DNA from 2 places in the Arsenophonus endosymbiont of Crataerina pallida genome. Region 1 is predicted to be linked to the other one. Evidence: riboswitches for the same ligand, from Rfam matches in the RefSeq annotation. Region 1 holds a riboswitch; the other holds the start of a gene.

Region 1 (10,874 bases):
TTGTTAATGCAGACATCATTAGCTCCATTAAATGGCAATTAGAAATTGCCATTTATCATCGTGTATTTGCCTTTTTCTTGTTGCTTAAATCAGCAACAACTTAGATATAGCGTGATTAATATTATTTGTATAAGTTATCATTTTCTTGCCGACATAAAGCCAGTGTATCTTCAATTAAACGGCGAGCTATGGTATCAGGAGGCGGTATAAGCGGTAATTTATCATGATGATACCAGTCCGCGCTAATTAACTCATCAGGATTAGCCTGGATTTCACCACTGGCATAATCAGCCAGAAAACCGATCATTAATGAATGAGGAAAAGGCCATGGCTGTGAAGCAATATAGCGAATGTTACTAATGATAATATTACTCTCTTCTTTTACTTCTCTTTTCACCGCTTCTTCAATAGTCTCACCTAGTTCAACAAATCCTGCTAATACAGTAAATATTGGCTTTTTTTTATGACGCCGATGTTGAGCCAATAAGATATGATCAGCACGCCGAATAGCAACAATAATACAGGGCGCAATTTGCGGATAATAGCGCTCATGACAATGACTACACAAGCATGCCCATTCGGTTAAGCTGGCTGTCATTTTGTTGCCGCAATAACCGCAATAATGGTGCGAACGATAAAACTCTGCCAGTTGAATACCGCGTCCAACTAGTTTAAATAGCCCCTCATCTTGACTGGCAATCCATCGCGGCGAACACATATCCGTTGGTGATTTTACTATAATTAACCAAATCGTTTCCGCTTGCCATTCACCAATAGGGAGTGCCTCTTTTCCTGTTAGCGACCAAAATTGGGCGGAACCTTTCGGTAAATCACCATTTGGCAACCAAATTCGACCACCAGAACTAACCACCCACCAGCCTGTTTCTGTTCCTGTTAACTTTTTTCTAATCATATAGCTCAATTCTTCTATATTTTATTGATTAGTGAATTTTGAAAATATGCCTTATTCATCAATATCAAGTGTCTATTTTGATTAACAGTTGTTTGATGAAGAAGTTATCCATTGCAGTTTTCATTATCTCTCTTATATACTGATATCATCTTGTCGGAGTGCCTAGTCGGTTTAATAATACCTACAGGCTGAGACCGTTAATTCGGGATCCGCGGAACCTGATCAGGCTAATACCTGCGAAGGGAACAAGAGTAATCAACCTGCGATTTTGACTTATCAAAAGTAAACAGCGCAATTATTATACTATTACTCTCACCGAGCTCCAGACAAGCAATTTCTCTCTTACGTGAACCATTTGTAATGATTATAGGAATTTGCTATGTTGAAAAATATTATTGCAACCAGCGATATTACCGTTAAAACCAATACCACTTCGCCACGAAAAGCACAACGTGAAGCGGCACAACGTTTTCTTGATAAGCTACAAAATATCAACTTTCCCAATTCAAAACGGATCTATTTAACAGGTTATCACTATAATACCCAAGTTCCTATGCGTGAAATTCAGCTTTCACCGACCTTGGTTGGCGGTACAAAAGATAAACCCTTGTTTGTAGAGAATGAGGCAATACCTGTCTATGATACTTCTGGCGCCTATGGCGATGCTGATGTAACTGTAAATATTAAGGAGGGTTTAAAAAAATGCCGCCAATACTGGATCCTCGATCGCAATGATACTGAGTTAGTTAAAAAACCAAGCTCTTATTTTACCCAACAACGACTGACTGATGCAGGATTGAATCATCTTCGCTTCAATCACCGACCACAACCATTAAAAGCCAAAACCGGAAAAACAGTCACGCAGTTGCACTATGCCCGTCAAGGGATAATCACACCTGAAATGGAATTTATTGCGATCCGCGAAAATATGGGACGCGAGCGTATCAATAGTAAAATATTAACTCAACAGCACCCAGGCCAAAGCTTTAATGCTAACCTGCCAAACAATATTACCCCTGAATTTGTTCGACAAGAAGTTGCCGCTGGACGTGCCATTATTCCAGCCAATATTAACCATCCTGAATCCGAGCCGATGATCATTGGTCGAAATTTTTTGGTGAAAGTCAATGCTAATATCGGTAATTCCTCAGTAACTTCATCGATTGAAGAAGAAATTGAAAAACTAATCTGGGCGACTCACTGGGGAGCTGACACCGTGATGGATTTATCGACAGGCCGCTATATCCATGAAACGAGAGAATGGATCTTACGTAATAGCCCAGTTCCTATTGGTACAGTGCCAATTTATCAAGCACTAGAAAAAGTCAATGGCGTTGCAGAAAATTTGAGCTGGGAAATATTTCGCGACACCTTACTTGAACAGGCCGAACAAGGCGTAGACTACTTTACCATCCACGCCGGTGTCTTACTACGCTATATACCAATGACTGCTAATCGATTGACGGGTATTGTTTCTCGCGGTGGCTCTATTATGGCCAAATGATGCTTGTCACATCATCAAGAAAATTTTTTGTATACCCATTTCGACGAAATCTGTGCAATCTGTGCTGCTTATGATGTCTCTTTGTCCCTTGGCGATGGATTACGACCTGGCTCCTTACAAGACGCTAATGATGAAGCGCAATTTGCTGAACTATATACATTAGGCGAATTAACCAAGGTAGCCTGGCAATATGATGTTCAAGTTATGATAGAAGGCCCTGGTCATATCCCAATGCAAATGATCCGCCGCAATATGACGGAAGAATTAACTCATTGCCATGAAGCGCCATTCTATACCTTAGGGCCTTTAACCACCGACATCGCACCAGGTTATGATCACTTTACCTCTGGTATCGGTGCGGCTTTAATTGGTTGGTTTGGCTGTGCCATGCTCTGTTATGTTACTCCAAAAGAGCACTTGGGTTTACCTAATAAAGAAGATGTAAAACAAGGACTTATTACCTATAAAATTGCTGCCCATGCCGCTGATTTGGCTAAAGGCCACCCTGGGGGCTCAAATTCGTGATAACGCCTTATCCAAAGCCAGATTTGAGTTTCGTTGGGAAGACCAATTTAATCTGGCTCTCGATCCTACAACCGCACGTGCCTACCATGATGAAACACTACCGCAAGCCGCTGGTAAAGTCGCCCATTTTTGCTCAATGTGTGGGCCTAAATTTTGCTCCATGAAAATTTCACAAGAAGTCCGTAAGCATGCAGCTCAAATGGCACAGATGTCGGTAACATTTCGCGCCCACGGTAGTGAGCTATACCACGATATGGAGACGATTTCCGATGACAAAATGGCCTGATCACGCATTTGCAACTACGGAGCATAAACTTGGCTTGTATCCAGTGGTTGATTCCGTCGAGTGGATAAGGCGCTTGCTTAGCGTCGGTGTTACCACTATTCAATTAAGGATCAAAGATCGATTAGCCAGTAACCTCGAACAAGATATTAATCAGGCAATTATGCTAGGCCAGCAATATCAAGCTCGCCTATTTATTAATGACTATTGGCAATTAGCCATAAAACATGGCGCCTATGGCGTCCATTTAGGGCAAGAGGATATTAATTTCGCTGATCTGAATCGCCTACAAAAAGCGGGATTACGCCTAGGAATTTCGACCCATAATCAACAAGAACTCATCAGAGCAAAGCAGTTAAAACCCTCTTATATTGCATTAGGACATATTTTTCCTACTACTACAAAATTAATGTCCTCATCACCGCAAGGTTTAGTAACCCTAAAACAGCAGGTTAATGACACACCAGATTATGCCACTATTGCAATAGGCGGTATCTCTTTAGCGTGTGTTCCCGCAGTGCTTGCAACTGGCGTCGGGGGTATTGCTATGGTTAGTGCGATCATCAAATCGACTAACTGGCGTAAAGTTGTTGCTCAGTTACTCTATCTCATCGAAGGTAAGGAAATGATCGATGCTTGATGATGCTATTTTTATGCGCTATAGCCGTCAGCTATTACTTGAAGAAATCGGTAATAAAGGACAACAAAAATTAACAATGAGCAAAGTGCTTATTGTGGGATTGGGGGGACTGGGTTCACCGGCGGCACTTTATTTAGCGGCGGCCGGTGTCGGCGAACTCTGGTTGGCCGATAACGATAAGCTACATATTTCCAACCTGCAACGACAAATTCTTTACCATACGCAGGATGTTTCTCAGCTTAAAGTCACATTAGCAGCAAAACAGTTTAATCAGCTCAATCCACAAATCAAGGTGAAAACATTTAACACCAAACAACATTATCATTCTCTCCGTCCACTTGTCCGCAATACTGATCTGGTATTGGATTGTACTGATAATATGTCAACCCGCCAGGCAATTAATGCAGCTTGCGTGGCAGAAAAAAACCACTCATTAGTGGTAGTGCAGTAGGGTTCAATGGTCAACTGTTAGTGCTTGAACCTCCCTATAACCAAGGCTGCTATGCTTGCCTTTATCCTGATACCAATGAACCCTATCAAAACTGCCGCACAGCAGGAGTTGTCGGACCGATTGTTGGCGTTATCGGCACTCTGCAAGCCTTAGAGGCGATTAAATTATTAATCAATTTACCTTCTTCTCTCAATGGAAAACTGAAATTATTCGATGGTAAACAACACAATTGGCATACCTTGCAACTTAGCAAAGCAAAAAGCTGTTTAGTTTGTGGAACCAGGAGATAAATATGCACATTATGCTAAATGATCGACTGATCGAACTTAATAGTGCAATCACAATCAGCCAATTATTTGATCATCTGAAACTTAACGCATCAGGTATTGCAATAGCAATTAATCAGATCATTATTCCCCGTGAAGATTGGAACCATCACTATATTAACCACCAAGATAAGATCCTGTTATTCCAGGCCATTGCCGGAGGCTAATTTATGTTAAAAATTGCTGATACTGTTTTTCAATCACGTTTATTTATTGGTAGCGGAAAATTCGCTAATTCATCATTGATGACCCAAGCTATACAAGCTTCTGGCAGTCAGTTAGTCACCATGGCGATGAAGAGGCTTGATTTAATAAATAAAAATGATGATATTTTAGCGCCATTACAAAAAATCGGCGTCAAATTATTACCTAATACTTCTGGTGCTAAAAATGCCCAAGAAGCTCTATTTGCCGCTCGTCTAGCGCGTGAAGCCTTAGCCACAAACTGGATAAAACTTGAGATCCACCCCGATACAAAATACTTATTACCCGATCCGATTGAGACGTTAAAAGCGGCTGAACTATTGGTAAAAGAAGGTTTTATTGTTTTACCTTATTGTAGTGCCGATCCTGTCTTGTGTCGGCGTTTAGAGGAGGTAGGTTGCGCCGCTGTGATGCCGCTTGGCGCACCTATCGGTACCAATAAAGGATTAATTACCTACGATTTTCTACAAATTATTGTTGAACAAGCCTCGATCCCAGTTGTTGTCGATGCAGGGCTCGGAGCACCCAGTCATGCATTAGCCGCTTTGGAGATGGGAGCCGATGCTGTACTGGTAAATACCGCCATTGCCGTTGCTAATGATCCTGTTGCAATGGCTCACGCTTTTCGCATTGCCACTGAAGCAGGTGAGATAGTACAAGCGGCTGGACTCGCGGCGCAGCAGCATCAAGCGGCATCCACTAGCCCTTTAACTCAATTCCTCGAGGCATTTCAATAATGACGGCTTTTACTGAAATTTATCAGCAACTTGATTGGCAGCAACTAGCGATACAAATTAATAGCAAATCGGCTCAAGAGGTTGAAAAAGCGATTTGCTCAGACAGACCGTCCCTGAATGATTTTATGGCTCTCATTTCACCCGCTGCCTATCCCTATCTGGAAGTTATCGCTCAAAAAGCGCAAAAATTAACCCGCCAGCGCTTTGGCAATACTGTTGGTCTTTATGTACCGCTCTACCTGTCTAACCTGTGTGCTAATAATTGTACTTATTGTGGTTTTTCCATGCACAACCCAATCAAACGAAAAACACTTCACGAAACAGAAATTATTGCAGAATGCGAAGCGCTACGTTCCATTGGATATAATAATCTCTTGCTGGTAACCGGTGAACATCCAAGCAAAGTGGGGATGAATTATTTTCGCCAATATATTCCATTAATTAAAAAATATTTCAGTACGCTATTGATGGAGGTTCAGCCATTAACAATTACAGAATATAGGGAACTGAAAGAAATTGGCTTAGATGGTGTACTGGTTTACCAGGAAACTTATCATCAACCAACTTATCAGCAGCACCATTTACGGGGGAAAAAACAAGATTTTTTTTGGCGTCTAGAAACACCGGATCGCCTTGGCCAGGCCGGTATTGATAAAATCGGCTTAGGTGCACTAATCGAATTATCCGATAATTGGCGAGTTGACTATTATCTCGTCGCAAATCATCTATCTTATCTGCAAAAAAATATTGGAAAAGCCGTTACTCTATTTCTTTCCCCCGAATACGCGCTTGTATAGGGGGTATTCAGCCAGCATCAACCATCCACGAAGCAGAATTAATTCAATTAATTTGCGCTTTCCGTTTATTGGCACCCGAAGTTGAGCTTTCATTATCAACCCGTGAATCTCCTTTTTTCCGTGATAATATTATTCCACTGGTTATCAATACCCTTAGCGCTGGTTCAAAGACTCAACCCGGTGGTTATGCTGATAATCATCAAGCACTGGAGCAATTTACTGTCTATGATAATCGCAGCGCTGAAACCATGGCTAAGGTTATTATCAATGCTGGACTCCAACCCGTCTGGAAAGATTGGGATCACCATTTAGGCCGTTAGTAAAACACCACCTTAATCGGTGGTGATAGCGGGTCTACTCGATCAAATGGTTAATTTTTAATTCCTTTTTTCTAGCAACTAAATAGAATAAAAATTTGCCTAGCTATGATCTTACCTATAGTGATACCTACATAATGAGTCTTTATTGATCAACAATAATGTCTTTATTAATAATTTGTTGCTCGCCATTGCCCACCATTTGGGCAAATTTTTCCATTGGATCATTCCGCAAGGCATATAATCGTTTCAAGGCATACGGATTATCACCCAGTTTCACTTTACCTTGAATAGTCGTCAGTGCCAACATCATTCCAGCAGCTTTTGCCGCATCCATGACCTGTCCATTATAGGCACCAAAAGGATATGCCAAGTAACGTTGAAAGGGATTAAATGGCGCTAATACACGACGAGAATGGGCAAAATCAAGTTTTACTGTACGATAAGATCGGCTAAAAATAATTGGTTGATTTTTATTATCTAATCTATGTAGAAAATGGGAGTGAGATTGAATATCAAAGACATCGCGACTGTTTTTCAACTCATGTCTACTCATAAATTGTAAACCATTCGGATCCCATTTTTGATCATGAAATTTAATCCGCGAGGAGATAACAAAAAGCGTTGCCAGCTGCGCATGCGCTTTCAAGATTGGATAAGCATAGCGATAAACCGATTTTAAGCCATTATCAAAAGTTATACTGACTACCTTACCCGGTAAATTAATTTTTTTCTTTAAATAACCATCAACTTCATCCAAGGTAATTGTCTGATAACCCGCTTGTTTTAAGTAATCCATTTGAGCTTTAAAAGCTGTTACCGAAGTAGTTGTTGAAGTATGGCGAAATAATTTATTTTCATTATCAGGAAGTAAATGATGATAGGTGAGAATTGGGATCCCTTTATCTAATGAAACATCTTGACCATTAATAAAAGCCAGTCTACCACCAAGATCAATAATAAACCAAGAGCTCATGGATGATGAGTCAAACTCAACTTTCTTCGCTATTCGACTTAGTACTGGATAACGTAAATTGGCGGACAGAAAACCAATAACCGTGCTTTTCTCATCTGCATTTTCATAGATAGGCGTTTTTTCATTGTTCACTAAATAGTCATAAACTGGCTGATCTAATTGTTTTAAAGTATCCGCCGGAAACTGATTTTTTTTTGCCTCAAAAGCTTGTTGCTGAGTAATATAGCCAACACTATTACCAAAATGAAAACGGTAAAAATTATTTTTCGCCTGTTGCATAAGTAAAACCGAATTTTTCAATAACCAACCAGCTGGCCGTATTTTTCCTCCCACTACCGCATAAATCACACTATCCTGGCTAACTTTCATTGGTTTGTTGAGATCAACATCAAGACGTTTTTCTAACAATGGAACCATGCTGTTTTCCGCATAAAGTGGAAAACTGAGAAAAAAAGAAATAAAAATACTCAATATATATAAAGTAATAAAACGACAGCGTGTCATTATTTAATTTTCTCCATAATATAGCTATAAAAATGCCCTCGTTATGAGGGCATTTTTTACAGATCAAGCTGCATTATTCATGGTCTCGGTTACCAAAACCCGCATTTAGCAATTCTGCCAAATTAGCCGTTGCCCCATCAGCGCTAACTTGTGATGATTCAACAGGTTCATTAACCATATGACGACGACGCATCCGATCTTGATGATATGCATAGCCTGTACCGGCAGGAATTAGACGGCCAACAATGACGTTCTCCTTCAAACCACGAAGTTCATCACGTTTTCCAGCCACCGCAGCTTCGGTAAGCACACGTGTTGTTTCCTGGAATGACGCTGCTGAGATAAAGGACTCTGTCGCCAGAGACGCTTTGGTAATACCTAACAGATCACGACTGAAGGTAGCAGGCACTTTTCCATCTTGCTCTAATTTACGATTAGCTACTTTAACGCGTGCATACTCTATTTGTTCACCTTCCAAGAATTCAGAGCTACCAGCATCAACAATTGTGACTTTACGTAACATCTGACGAACGATAACTTCAATATGCTTATCGTTAATTTTAACGCCTTGTAGACGATAAACTTCCTGGACTTCATTGGTGATATAACGAGCAACAGCATGCGCTCCACGCAAACGTAAAATATCATGCGGTGATTCCGGGCCATCAGAAATCACATCACCACGCTCAACTCGCTCACCTTCAAAGACATTAAGCTGACGCCATTTAGGGATCATTTCTTCGTATGCATCATCACCATCTATCGGTGTGATAACTAGGCGACGCTTACCTTTAGTTTCCTTACCAAAAGAAATAATACCGCTAATTTCAGCCAAAATAGCCGGCTCTTTTGGTCGACGTGCTTCGAATAGATCAGCAACCCGTGGTAAACCACCAGTAATATCCTTAGTACCGCCCGATTCTTGTGGAATACGAGCTAAGGTATCACCAATATTAATTGTTGCACCATCATCCAATTGAACAATCGCTTTACCAGGCAAGAAATATTGCGCTGGCATATCAGTACCCGGAATTAATACATCATTGCCTTTCGCATCAGCAACACGCAATGCAGGACGCAAATCTTTACTACCCGCAGTACGCTCAGCTGTATCGAGCACAACAATTGATGATAAACCCGTTAGTTCATCTGTCTGACGTATAATAGATTGTCCATCTGCCATATCAGAGAAACGAATAATACCCGCAACTTCACTGATAACCGGCATGGTATGTGGATCCCAGTTAGCAACGGTTTCACCACCATTAACGCCATCACCTTTATTCAGGTGTGCACCGTAAGGAACTTTATAGCTTTCTTTGGTTCGACCAAATTCATCTACCACTCGCAATTCTGTATTACGAGAAGTGATAACCAAGTGACCTTCAGAGTTTTTTACAAACTTAGCATTAACTAGTTTGATATTACCTTTGTTACGTACCTGAATACTCGATTCCGCAGCAGCACGTGATGCCGCACCACCAATATGGAATGTACGCATTGTTAACTGTGTGCCAGGCTCACCGATTGATTGAGCAGCAATAACACCAACAGCTTCACCTTTATTGATGATATGACCCCGCGCTAAATCATGTCCATAACATTTCGCACAAACACCGAAGTCAGTTTCACAACTTACAACAGAGCGTACTTTTACGCTATCAACAGAGTTAGCTTCCAGTTCATCACACCATTTTTCACTTAATAAGGCGTTACGCGGTATTAAAATGTCCGCTGTACCAGGTACTAATATATCTTCCGCGGTGACTCGACCCAAGACACGTTCGCGTAAAGGTTCTTTAACGTCACCACCTTCAATAACTGGTGTCATTAAAATACCGTCGTGGGTACCACAATCATCCTCAGTGACAACCAGATCTTGTGAAACATCAACTAAACGACGGGTTAAATAACCTGAGTTTGCTGTCTTCAAGGCGGTATCGGCTAGACCTTTACGTGCACCGTGAGTTGAAATGAAGTATTGTAATACGTTCAAACCTTCACGGAAGTTAGCGGTGATCGGTGTCTCGATAATTGAACCATCCGGCTTCGCCATCAAACCACGCATACCCGCTAACTGACGGATCTGTGCGGCAGAACCACGTGCTCCAGAGTCAGCCATCATAAAGATGCTGTTAAACGAAACTTGTTGTTCGTCTTGGCCATCACGGTTAACAACGGTTTCTGTGGATAAATTCTCCATCATCGCTTTTGCGACACGCTCATTAGCCGCAGCCCAAATGTCAATAACTTTGTTATAACGTTCGCCCGCAGTAACCAGACCTGATTGGAACTGTTCTTGAATTTCAGCAACCTCAGCTTCAGCTTCAGCAATAATACTGGCTTTCTTCTCCGGTATTACCATATCATCAATACCAACAGAAGCACCAGAACGAGCTGCATAAGCAAAACCGGTGTACATGATCTGGTCGGCAAAGATAACGGTTGGTTTTAAACCTAAAACACGGTAACAAGTATTAAGCATTTTAGAAATTGCTTTTTTACCCAACGGCTGATTAACCAATGAGTATGGCAGGCCTTTAGGTACAATCATCCATAAGATAGCGCGACCAATTGTGGTATCAACTAACTGAGTTGCAACCTCAACATTACCTTCACCATCACGGACTTCTTCTGTAATACGGACTTTAACGCGAGCATGTAATGATGCTAAGCCTGCACGGTAAACCCGCTCAG
Region 2 (10,874 bases), 520 kb from region 1:
TCCCCCCAGCCTTTGATTACTACATAAACGCACTCGTCCCAAACCCGAAATAATGATCGAGATCTCTGCTGATTGATTGCTAAAACGTAAAGTAGTCGGTAATGCCGTTCCTCTTTTACCTAGCAACAAGGTCGATATTCGGCTGTAGTTTTGCAACACTACTTCATTATGCCTATTAATCCACTTCATCTCTGTACTTTGCTGGGTATCTTTTTTACCTTTAATTGCAACTATCAGCATCCAATTTGAAGTTTTATCCGTTTGAACTATCAATTGCCTCTCTTGATTCAAATAAGCCGCCTGCATTTGATGACGGGCAATAAAAGCGGCAACTTTTTGCGTAACAACAATTAAATGTATTTTTTGTTGATAATTTCGCCACCCCTTAATGCTAACAACAGCAATCAAGGCTGCTATGGCAATCGCAATCATAATTTCAAGCAGAGTGAACCCTTGTTGGCGCATATATTTTTGCCATATGTAGCACAATTAATGCAAACTATTGTTATGTATTTAGGATAAAAAAATAAATGCTCAAATAAGATAGAAGGGAAACAGATCTATTAAAAAATTGGTATTACAAAAAACTGGGGAGCAAAGATAGAAACGCCTCCCAGATTTTAATGTTTTTAGTGGCTATTTATTAATTAAACCATAATATTAATTAAAAACAGCAAATAAGATGGTAGTCACCTTGTTGATGTTAATGATCAAAGCAACCCATAAAAAATGTCATACCGTAAATGGATATTTAATTGCATCATGATATTGGTAACCAATGACTTCAAAATCATCACTAGTCACCCAGGTTTCAATATCTTTTAATGTTTTAATATTAGGATTAATACGTAGTTGCGGCAAAGAATAAGGAGTACGCTTCAACTGGATATCACGCATAATCGAAAGTTGATTTTCATAAATGTGAGCATTCACTATCTTATGGTAAGCCTTACCTGGTTTGTGACCCGTGATCTGAGCAATCAGTGCCAGTAAAACAAAACATTGAATTTGATTAAAGTTTAGTCCCAAAGGAACATCACAACTACGTTGATATGAAGTTAAATAAAGCGTATCAGCTAGCAGAGAAAAAGTGTGCGTATACATACAAGAGCGTAAACAACCTAATTCAAACTCACCCGGATTGTAAAAAGTGATTATCTCGGCACGATCATCTATTCCTACCGAAAGGTTGCTAATGACTTTTTGCAGCTGATCTAAATAAGTACCATCAGGCCGTCGCCATGAACGCCCCTGAACACCATAAACCCGCCCCATGTCATCTTCACCTTTACGGTTCGGATTATTGAGCCATGCCTGATTTTCATTCGCATTGGCATTCCATGTATTACAGCCAATATCACGAAATTGTGCAGCGTTAGAATAACCTCTTAGATAACCTAATAATTCAGCAATAGCCGCTTTATAAAAACTTTTGCGAGTCGTAATTAAAGGAAACTGGTTATTTGCGACATCATATTCAAGATCAGCATTAATAACCGTTAAACACCGAACTCCTGTGCGTTTATTTGCTACCCACTGACCTTTATCAATAATACGCTGACATAAATCCAGATATTGTTTCATTATTATTACTCGCTTAGAATCTATTATTTAATACTATAAATAAAAGCACTGTATTAAAATTTTCTGCTACTTACTCTTTTCTGCCTTGCTAGCAATGGAATAGTCCGTACAATGGCTATCTTTCTTATAGGCCCAGATCATCATTAAAATACCAATAATGATCATAGGGACTGACAAAATTTGTCCCATACTTACACCACCAAATAGCCCCAACTGCGCATCCGGCTGACGGAAAAATTCAACAAAAATACGGAAAGCCCCATAACCAATCAAAAACAATCCTGAAACACTGCCCATTGGGCGTGGTTTACGAATAAACAGATTCAAAATAATAAATAAAATGATCCCTTCAAAAAATATCTCATAAAGTTGGGAAGGGTGTCGTGGTAATACGCCATACTGCTCTAAAATCGGTAATAAAGAAGGGTCTTGACTAACAATCTGAATGTCTTCTGCTCGTGAGCCTGGGAATAACATTGCCCATGGTGTATCTAATGTTACACGTCCCCAAAGTTCACCATTAATAAAATTACCAATACGTCCCATACCTAATCCAAATGGGATTAATGGAGCAACAAAATCGGCAACTTGAAAAAAATGGCGATGGGTTCTGCGTGCATACCACCACATGGCGCATATCACACCAATTAACCCACCATGAAAAGACATTCCTCCGTCCCAAACTTTAAATAGATACAAAGGATTGCTCAGGAAGGCCGGCAAATTATAAAATAAAACATAGCCTAAACGTCCACCGATAAAGACACCTAAGAAACCAATATAGAGCAAATTTTCAACTTCGTTTTTGGTCCAGCCACTATTTGCTTTTCCGGCTCTCCGTTTTGCCAACCATAGAGCGAAAACAAATCCCACCAAATACATCAAACCATACCAATGAAGGGCTACTGGACCAATCGAGAATATAACAGGATCAATATCAGGAAACACAATATAACTATTATTCATCGTCTCCACTCTTTAGTTTTATAGAGCTTGATAGAATTGCATGACTGCATGCGGTTTAAAATCTAATAGTATTTTATTGATTAAATTCATCAACAAATCTATCTAATGCATACTTTGGCTAGTAAATTTTCCAAAAAATAAACAAGAGTAGCTTTCACTACTCTCACTTCGCTTTCAAAACGACAAAAGTTGGCTATTAAAATAAACATAAACCTACTTTCTTCCGCTAAATTTATTTAGCCACGTTTACGCCTATAGGTATGGCTTTTATTTGATGTCATTGTACTATTTTGCAGTGACATAACCATCGGAGCAAATTCTTTCATAACGCGCCGATAAACATCACGTTTAAAAGAAACAACCTGACGCACAGGATACCAATAACTCACCCAACGCCAACTATCAAATTCAGGCGTTTTACTTGTTTGCACATTAATATTATGTTCATTACAAACCAATTGTAACAAAAACCAACGTTGCTTTTGCCCTATACAAACTGGCTTTGTGTCCCAACGCACCAAACGTTTAGGTAATTTGTAACGTAACCAGTTCCGGGTAGATGCTAATATTTTAACATCTTTACGATCCAACCCAACCTCTTCGAATAATTCCCGATACATTGCCTGTTCTGGTGATTCTTCAGGATTAATGCCCCCTTGAGGGAACTGCCATGAATGTTGCCCATAGCGACGAGCCCATAATACCTGGCCCTGCCGATTACAAATTACAATTCCTACATTCGGGCGGTAGCCATCATTGTCAACCATCTGACTACCTCGTTAAAAATTTAAAAGATAACTTATTGTTTCATACTACTCTATATGGTAAGCCTTTATCAAATATAGTATTTGCAATTATAAGATAACATCTTACAATAAGGCCATCTCAACGGGGTGCCAGCTATGATTAATATTGTTAATAGCTGGCTGAGAAAAACTCGTCGAACCTGATCCGATTAACATCGGCGTAGGGATTTGAGCCACTCTAATGATTTATTCATCAATAAATAGCTTCATTACTGTCCATTCCTCAGATCCTAGAACATCACTTTTATTTAATTATATAGGAGAACTCAGTATTGAAGAATGTACTGCTAAAAATAGTTAGTATTGGTTTAATTTGTTGTTCAGCTTTTGCTCTCCAGGCAAAACCTATATTAACCGTTTACACTTATGATTCCTTTATCGCAGATTGGGGGCCAGGGCCTACAATAAAGCCTGCCTTCGAACAAATCTGTCACTGTGAACTGAAGCTAATTGGCCTAAGTGATGGGGTTGCGTTATTAAATCGCCTTAGAATGGAAGGAAAAAATAGCCCAGCTGATATTGTGCTCGGACTTGATAATAACTTAATTGATCTAGCAAAAAAAACGGGCTTATTTACTGAAAGTAAAATTGACATCAGTCAACTGAAATTACCCATAAAATGGGATAACAATATTTTTATCCCTTACGATTATGGTTATTTTGCTTTTATTTATGATAAGACGCGGATCACTGAAGTGCCTAAAAGTCTTGATGAACTTATTAATAGCCCCCAGCCATGGAAAATTATTTACCAAGATCCACGTACCAGTACACCAGGTTTAGGGCTACTACTTTGGATACAAAAAATTTATGGGCAAAACAGTGCTCAGGCTTGGCAAAAAATAGCCAAAAAAACCGTAACCGTTACTAAAGGTTGGAGCGAATCATATGGATTGTTTTTAAAAGGTGAAAGCGATTTTGTCCTCAGTTATAGCTCTTCACCAGGTTTTCATCTGTTAAATGATAAAAAAAATAATTATGCTGCGGCACTATTTAGTGAGGGTCACTATCTGCAAATTGAAGTGGCGGCCCAATTAGCAACCAGCAAGCAGCCTAAACTAGCTCAACAATTCATGCAATTTATGCTATCACCAACGTTCCAAAAAACGTTGCCGACAACCAATTGGATGTATCCAGTCATTGATATCCCCTTACCCGACGTTTATCAACAAATACCTGTGCCAAAAAAATCATTACAATTTAATGCAGAAGATATTACTCAACATCGCAATCAATGGATCAATTTATGGCAAAATGCCGTCAGCCACCAATAGGGAGTTCACTTTGGCCTGGCATAGTTGTGTCCGGCCTATTAATCACTATTGCGGTAGTTACTTTCAGCACTTTATGGTTACATGCCCCGCAAATAAGCTGGCAAGAATTTATTGATGACAGCTATTTATGGCACGTCATTGGCTTTACATTTTGGCAAGCATTACTATCGACCGTCTTATCCGTTATCCCTGCAATATTTCTCGCCAAAGCCCTTTTTCGACGCCATTTTCCAGGTCGGATACTGTTTTTACGCTTATGTTCGATGACACTGGTATTGCCAGTACTAGTGGCCATTTTTGGCTTATTAACCGTCTATGGTCGGGTGGGATGGATTGCTCAATTTTGTCAATGGTTAGGTATTAATTACCAATTTACTCCTTACGGCCTAAAAGGCATTTTATTAGCACATGTCTTTTTTAATTTACCATTAGCTATGCGGATGCTGTTGCTTGCGCTAGAGAATATTGCAGTTGAGCAACGTCAGCTTGCCGCACAACTCGGCATGAACCAATGGCAACATTTTCGGATTGTTGAATGGCCTTATCTTAGACGACAGATTTTACCAACATCGGCTCTGATTTTTATGTTGTGCTTCGCCAGTTTTGCTACCGTAATGACGCTTGGCAGGGGGCCTGCTGCAACCACCATTGAACTCGCTATCTATCAATCATTAAGTTATGATTTTGATCTCAATAAAGCTGCTTTGCTGGCTCTGATCCAACTTTTTTGCTGTTTAGGGCTAGTATTATTAAGTCAAAAATTAAATGTCGTCTTTTCCGTCGGTGCTAGTCGACAATTGCGGTGGACAAATCCAGCTGATAGTCGATGGCAGAAATGGTGGGATACATTACTGATTAGTATGACCCTATTTTTCTTAATTCCGCCTTTCTTGGCTATTATCGTTGATGGTTTAAACTTAACGCTATTACACGTGTTACAACAGCCAGGCTTATGGCAAGCAGCCATTAATTCGATTTTTATCGCTATTAGTGCTGGCGTACTTTGTATTATTCTTACTATGATGTTGCTTTGGAGTAGTCGTGAATTACGTCTGCGCCGCTCAATACTGCTTTATCGAACTTTCGAATTAAGTGGATTATTAATACTTGCAATGCCAGGCATAGTTTTAGCTACCGGCTTCTTTTTATTGCTAAATAATACTATTAATTTAACCTACTCGCCTTATAGTTTAATCATCTTGACGAATGCTTTAATGGCTATTCCTTATGCCTTAAAAATATTAGAAAATCAGATGTATGACTTAGCTGAACGCTATAATTTATTATGCCTTTCATTACAGATCAAAGGCATAAATCGACTAGCTCAAATTGAATTAAAAGCTTTGAAACGTACAATAGGACAAGCCTTCGCTTTTGCCTGTATACTCTCAATCGGTGATTTTGGTATTATTGCACTGTTTGGTAATGAGAACTTTCGTACCCTACCTTATTATCTCTATCAACAATTAGGCTCTTACCGTAATAATGATGCGGCAGTTACCACGTTGTTAATGCTATTACTTTGTTTCAGCTTATTCAGTTTATTAGAATATTTATCAGGAAAAGAGCATGATTAAATTAGATCAACTTGTCTATTGTTATGAAAATCTAACAATGCAGTTTGATTTTCAAGTAAATAGAGCTGAAAGGGTGGCTATATTAGGCCCTAGTGGCGCAGGGAAAAGTACTCTACTGGATTTGATCGCTGGATTTCAATATCCCAAACAGGGGGAAATTTGGCTAAATAGCCAAAATCATACTGCTACACCACCCGCCAAGCGGCCAGTTTCTATCCTTTTTCAGGAAAATAATCTCTTTTCTCATTTAACTGTTTGGCAAAATATTGCGTTAGGCATTTCACCAAATTTAAGATTAGAAAGAGCTCAACATCGCGCAGTAAAACAGATCATAGAACAAGTTTCTCTTAATAATTGTATCGCTCGTTTACCTGCACAAATATCAGGCGGACAACGCCAACGTACTGCGTTAGCGCGTTGTTTGATCCGCCAAAAACCGATTTTATTGTTAGATGAACCTTTTTCTGCTCTCGATCCAGCTTTACGTAATGAAATGTTAACATTACTTAAACAGGTGTGTGATGAACGCCAATTAACCTTACTGATGGTTTCCCATAATTTGGAAGATGCTAGCCAAATAGCAACTCGGTCTATCGTAATTGCAGATGGAAAAATTGCCTATGATGGTCAACCAGATTGTTTAATTAATGGATTAACACCCGCAAGTAAACTGCTGGGTATATCTCATTTTTGACATTATTTATAATAATTAATTATTAATTCACACTTTGGCAAATAATTGGATGGTATTTTTCGACCTTTATAATACTATTTGTTGTATTAATACTAAGACTACTTTTTCTAATACAAAGATATATGTTGTCACAATTTTATTAAAAACGTATCTATTTTTTATTTTTTATTTTTTATTTTTTATTTAAAAAATCAATCAACAAAAAATTTATTTTTTCAATAAATTGAGAACATAAAATAAATATTTAAAACAAAATACCTACATATCACAAATTATAACAAAATTTAATAATTATTTATTTTTTATATGATATAGAAGAATCAATAATTAAGTAAATAAAATTAAGCGTAACTTTTTTCATCATTTTTTATCTTAATATTGATTATTTCATCTCGCTTTTAGCAAGAATAACATAGATATAAGCGATTATAGCACTCTATCAATTTAACAAAAAATTAAATAACTTATTATATAATATCGATAAAAAAACATTTTTTTAAAAAGATTATTTAAAATAGCACAAAATTTTATTAAATGAATGGATATATTAAACGAAAAATTTTATTACATATAATATTATTATAAAAAGCTAAGATTGTTGCTCACTAATTACAAAATCACTAACTTAACTAATTATTTTTAGTGATTAAAAAAATAAAAATGACTAATATATGAAAGCAATTAACCAAAAATAATAAAGCTAATTTTAATTTGTTAAATAACTAAAAAATTATTAAAGAGTGATATCAAATACTTTATTAAATTTATTATTAACTATAACCATGTTTATTTTATACTTTCAAGAATTAATAATTGAAGATTAAAAATATTATAATAACTTCATTAATCATATAAAAATTTTCATCATGATATTATATCATTACTTTTATTTTTATATAAATAAAATTTATATTTTATATTTTATATTTTATATTTTATATTTTATATTTTATATTTTATATTTTATATTTTATATTTTATATTTTATATTTTATATTTTATATTTTATATTTTATATTTTATATTTTATATTTTATATAAAAATCCATTTTTTCAATAACAATAAAAAAATAATAACAAAATTTAATAATGAAAATTCTAAATTTTGAATTTGATTTTATATATAACTTAAAGCAATGTAGCTCATGTGTTATATAAAATATAGATGCGCATCTAATTAGCAAAATTTTAATATACCAAATACTAGATGAGGTTATATATGTCAAATAATAAAGAACAATTAGCCATTCGTTTTTTAAACAAAACTGGTGATGGTTTTCCTTACCGGGCTTTTATCCGCGTACATGGAATCGACGAACCAGCATATATCGATTCAGACAAAGATTTTGTAACAGTTGGTGATATTCTTGATGATGGTATGCAACATGTTGCTCATCTCGTCATTTATGATAGATATAATATAGTTAAATTTAACACTGCTACTTACTTTGAATATAATGCTGTAGAAAATCAAATTGAAGTCAATTCAGATACCTTACCATTTGAATTAGAATTCGAAAGAGTTGATGGCTTCCGCTTTGATTTAATCTTAAAAAATGATGATTAATGTTATTTTTTCAGAAATCATAGAACAAAGTTAATTAACTACCCAATCTTAATCTAATATTGATGTATTATTTATACTAATATTTATTAGATTAAGTTGGGTTTTAGAAATTAAGCAGATAATTTTAATACATGTGATAAAAATATTTATCCCCCAGTAAAAAATTTCAAATAACATAGCATTTTTATTTCTATGCTTTATTTTTATCAATATTAAATTAGCCATAACATCTATATAATTTTCTTTATATATTAGTTAATTATAAATTAATGAGCAAAAACAGTAGGATGCAGAATAATAAAAAATGGTGATTTGTTCTTTTTTCCATCTGCTTAATACCTTAACATTCTCTGTTAAAACACAAATAAATAATAATATCTTATAAAAAAGCATTTTTATAGGTGACTATTGGCACCGCATTTATTAACATACAGTCCTTTCAAAAAGAGAGTAAGATATTGTTTTATGATTAATATAATTACTCTCTTCAAAATGAACAACCCATAATTTTCTCAAACATACGGATAAACTGAGTTAAAATTTATGCCATTTATTCTTGGTCAACGCTGGATAAGCGATACAGAAAGTGAACTTGGATTAGGTACCGTGGTAGCTATTGATAGCCGCATGGTTACAGTACTTTTCCCTGCAAGTGGAGAAAATCGCCTTTATTCAATAAATAATGCACCAATTACACGCGTTATGTTTAATGAAGGCGATCTGATCACCAGCCATGAAGGCTGGCAGTTGAGAGTTGACAATGTACAACAAGACGAGGGAGTACTTATTTATACAGGAACTCGTATCGATTCCGATGAAAAAAACGTCAGCCTGCGCGAAGTGTTTCTTGATAGCAAGTTAACTTTTAATAAACCACAAGATCGTTTGTTTGCCAGTCAACTTGATCGAATGGATCGTTTTGCATTACGCTATCGCGCCTTGCGTTTCCAATACCAACAATTTGGTCACCAAACCGGTGGACTAAGAGGTATGCGTGCCAATTTGATCCCTCACCAACTTTATATTGCTCAAGAAGTAGGTAAACGCCACCATCCACGTGTTTTATTAGCGGACGAAGTTGGATTAGGCAAAACTATTGAAGCAGGAATGATCATTCATCAACAGTTACTTGCTGGACGTATTGAACGAGTACTGATTATCGTACCTGAAAGTTTGCAACACCAATGGTTAGTCGAAATGCTACGTCGTTTTAATTTGCGTTTTTCGCTGTTTGATGACAGCCGTTATACCGAATCATTACACGATAGTGAGAATCCTTTTGAAACAGAGCAGCTGGTCATCTGTTCTCTTGATTTCGTTCGCCGCAATAAAAAACGTTTTGATCATCTGTTAGAAGCCAGTTGGGATATGATGGTTGTTGATGAAGCTCATCACCTGTTATGGAGTGAAGAGTCGCCTAGCCGTGAATACCAAGCTATCGACACGCTGGCTCAGCAAATTCCTTCAGTGCTGTTATTAACCGCTACTCCTGAACAGCTGGGTCAAGAGAGCCATTTTGCTCGCCTACGTTTACTGGATCCTAATCGCTTTCATAGCTATCAACACTTCATTGAAGAACAACAAAATTATAGCCCGGTTGCCGAAGCCGTTAGTTTGCTCCTTTCTGGTGAAAAATTAAATAATAAGCAACAAAATTTACTAACAGAATTAATTAAGGAGCAGGATATTGAGCCTCTTCTTAAAGCCAGTAACAGTGATAATGAAGAAAGTGAAAAAGCACGTCGCGAATTGATTACCATGTTGATGGATCGTCATGGAACGAGCCGTTTACTATTTCGCAATACCCGTAATGGAGTTAAAGGCTTTCCTCAGCGTGAATTACACGCTATTAAATTACCTTTACCCCCACAGTACCAAACGGCGATTAAAGTTGCTGGCATCATGAATGCTAAAAAATCCGTTGATATCAGTGCGCGGGAGATGCTCTATCCTGAACAAACCTATCAGACGTTTGAAGGTGAAAATGCAACTTGGTGGAATTTTGATCCCCGGGTTGAATGGCTAAAGCATTTCTTAACAACTCATCGGCAAGAAAAAGTTTTAGTTATCTGCTCTCAAGCAACTACTGCCTTACAATTGGAACAGGTACTAAGAGAAAAAGAAGCGATCAGAGCGGCCGTTTTTCATGAAAATCTATCATTACTCGAACGGGATCGGGCGGCTGCCTATTTTGCCTCCCAAGAACAAGGGGCTCAGGTATTACTATGCTCTGAAATTGGCTCTGAAGGACGTAATTTCCAATTCGCCAACCAGTTAGTTATGTTTGATTTGCCTTTTAATCCTGATTTGCTTGAGCAAAGAATTGGGCGTCTGGATCGTATCGGTCAAAATCGGGATATCCAAATTAGCGTACCTTACCTTGAAAATACTGCCCAAGCTATTTTG

What was found. Region 1 has a riboswitch for thiamine pyrophosphate ahead of thiC (phosphomethylpyrimidine synthase ThiC). Riboswitches for the same ligand answer to the same signal wherever they lie in the genome.
Region 2: linked by a shared signal. The riboswitch ahead of thiB (thiamine ABC transporter substrate binding subunit) and the one ahead of thiC (phosphomethylpyrimidine synthase ThiC) in region 1 are both predicted to bind thiamine pyrophosphate.

Annotation. Positions count from the first base shown of each region.
Region 1 covers NZ_OZ026540.1:1,095,224-1,106,097, reverse strand. Annotated here, with positions in the region: gene hemE (uroporphyrinogen decarboxylase) at 1-16, opposite strand, end outside; gene nudC (NAD(+) diphosphatase) at 122-913, opposite strand; TPP riboswitch at 1,058-1,175, shown strand; partial or broken gene thiC (phosphomethylpyrimidine synthase ThiC) at 1,293-3,228, shown strand; gene thiE (thiamine phosphate synthase) at 3,212-3,865, shown strand; partial or broken gene AACL31_RS05530 (HesA/MoeB/ThiF family protein) at 3,858-4,606, shown strand; gene thiS (sulfur carrier protein ThiS) at 4,609-4,809, shown strand; gene AACL31_RS05520 (thiazole synthase) at 4,813-5,583, shown strand; partial or broken gene thiH (2-iminoacetate synthase ThiH) at 5,580-6,700, shown strand; gene AACL31_RS05510 (polysaccharide deacetylase family protein) at 6,843-8,177, opposite strand; gene rpoC (DNA-directed RNA polymerase subunit beta') at 8,251-10,874, opposite strand, start outside.
Region 2 covers NZ_OZ026540.1:574,995-585,868, reverse strand. Annotated here, with positions in the region: gene AACL31_RS03005 (prepilin-type N-terminal cleavage/methylation domain-containing protein) at 1-465, opposite strand, end outside; gene AACL31_RS03000 (thymidylate synthase) at 733-1,584, opposite strand; gene lgt (prolipoprotein diacylglyceryl transferase) at 1,651-2,550, opposite strand; gene rppH (RNA pyrophosphohydrolase) at 2,787-3,317, opposite strand; TPP riboswitch at 3,430-3,541, shown strand; gene thiB (thiamine ABC transporter substrate binding subunit) at 3,641-4,630, shown strand; gene thiP (thiamine/thiamine pyrophosphate ABC transporter permease ThiP) at 4,603-6,207, shown strand; gene thiQ (thiamine ABC transporter ATP-binding protein ThiQ) at 6,200-6,901, shown strand; gene AACL31_RS02970 (hypothetical protein) at 8,121-8,468, shown strand; gene rapA (RNA polymerase-associated protein RapA) at 9,012-10,874, shown strand, end outside.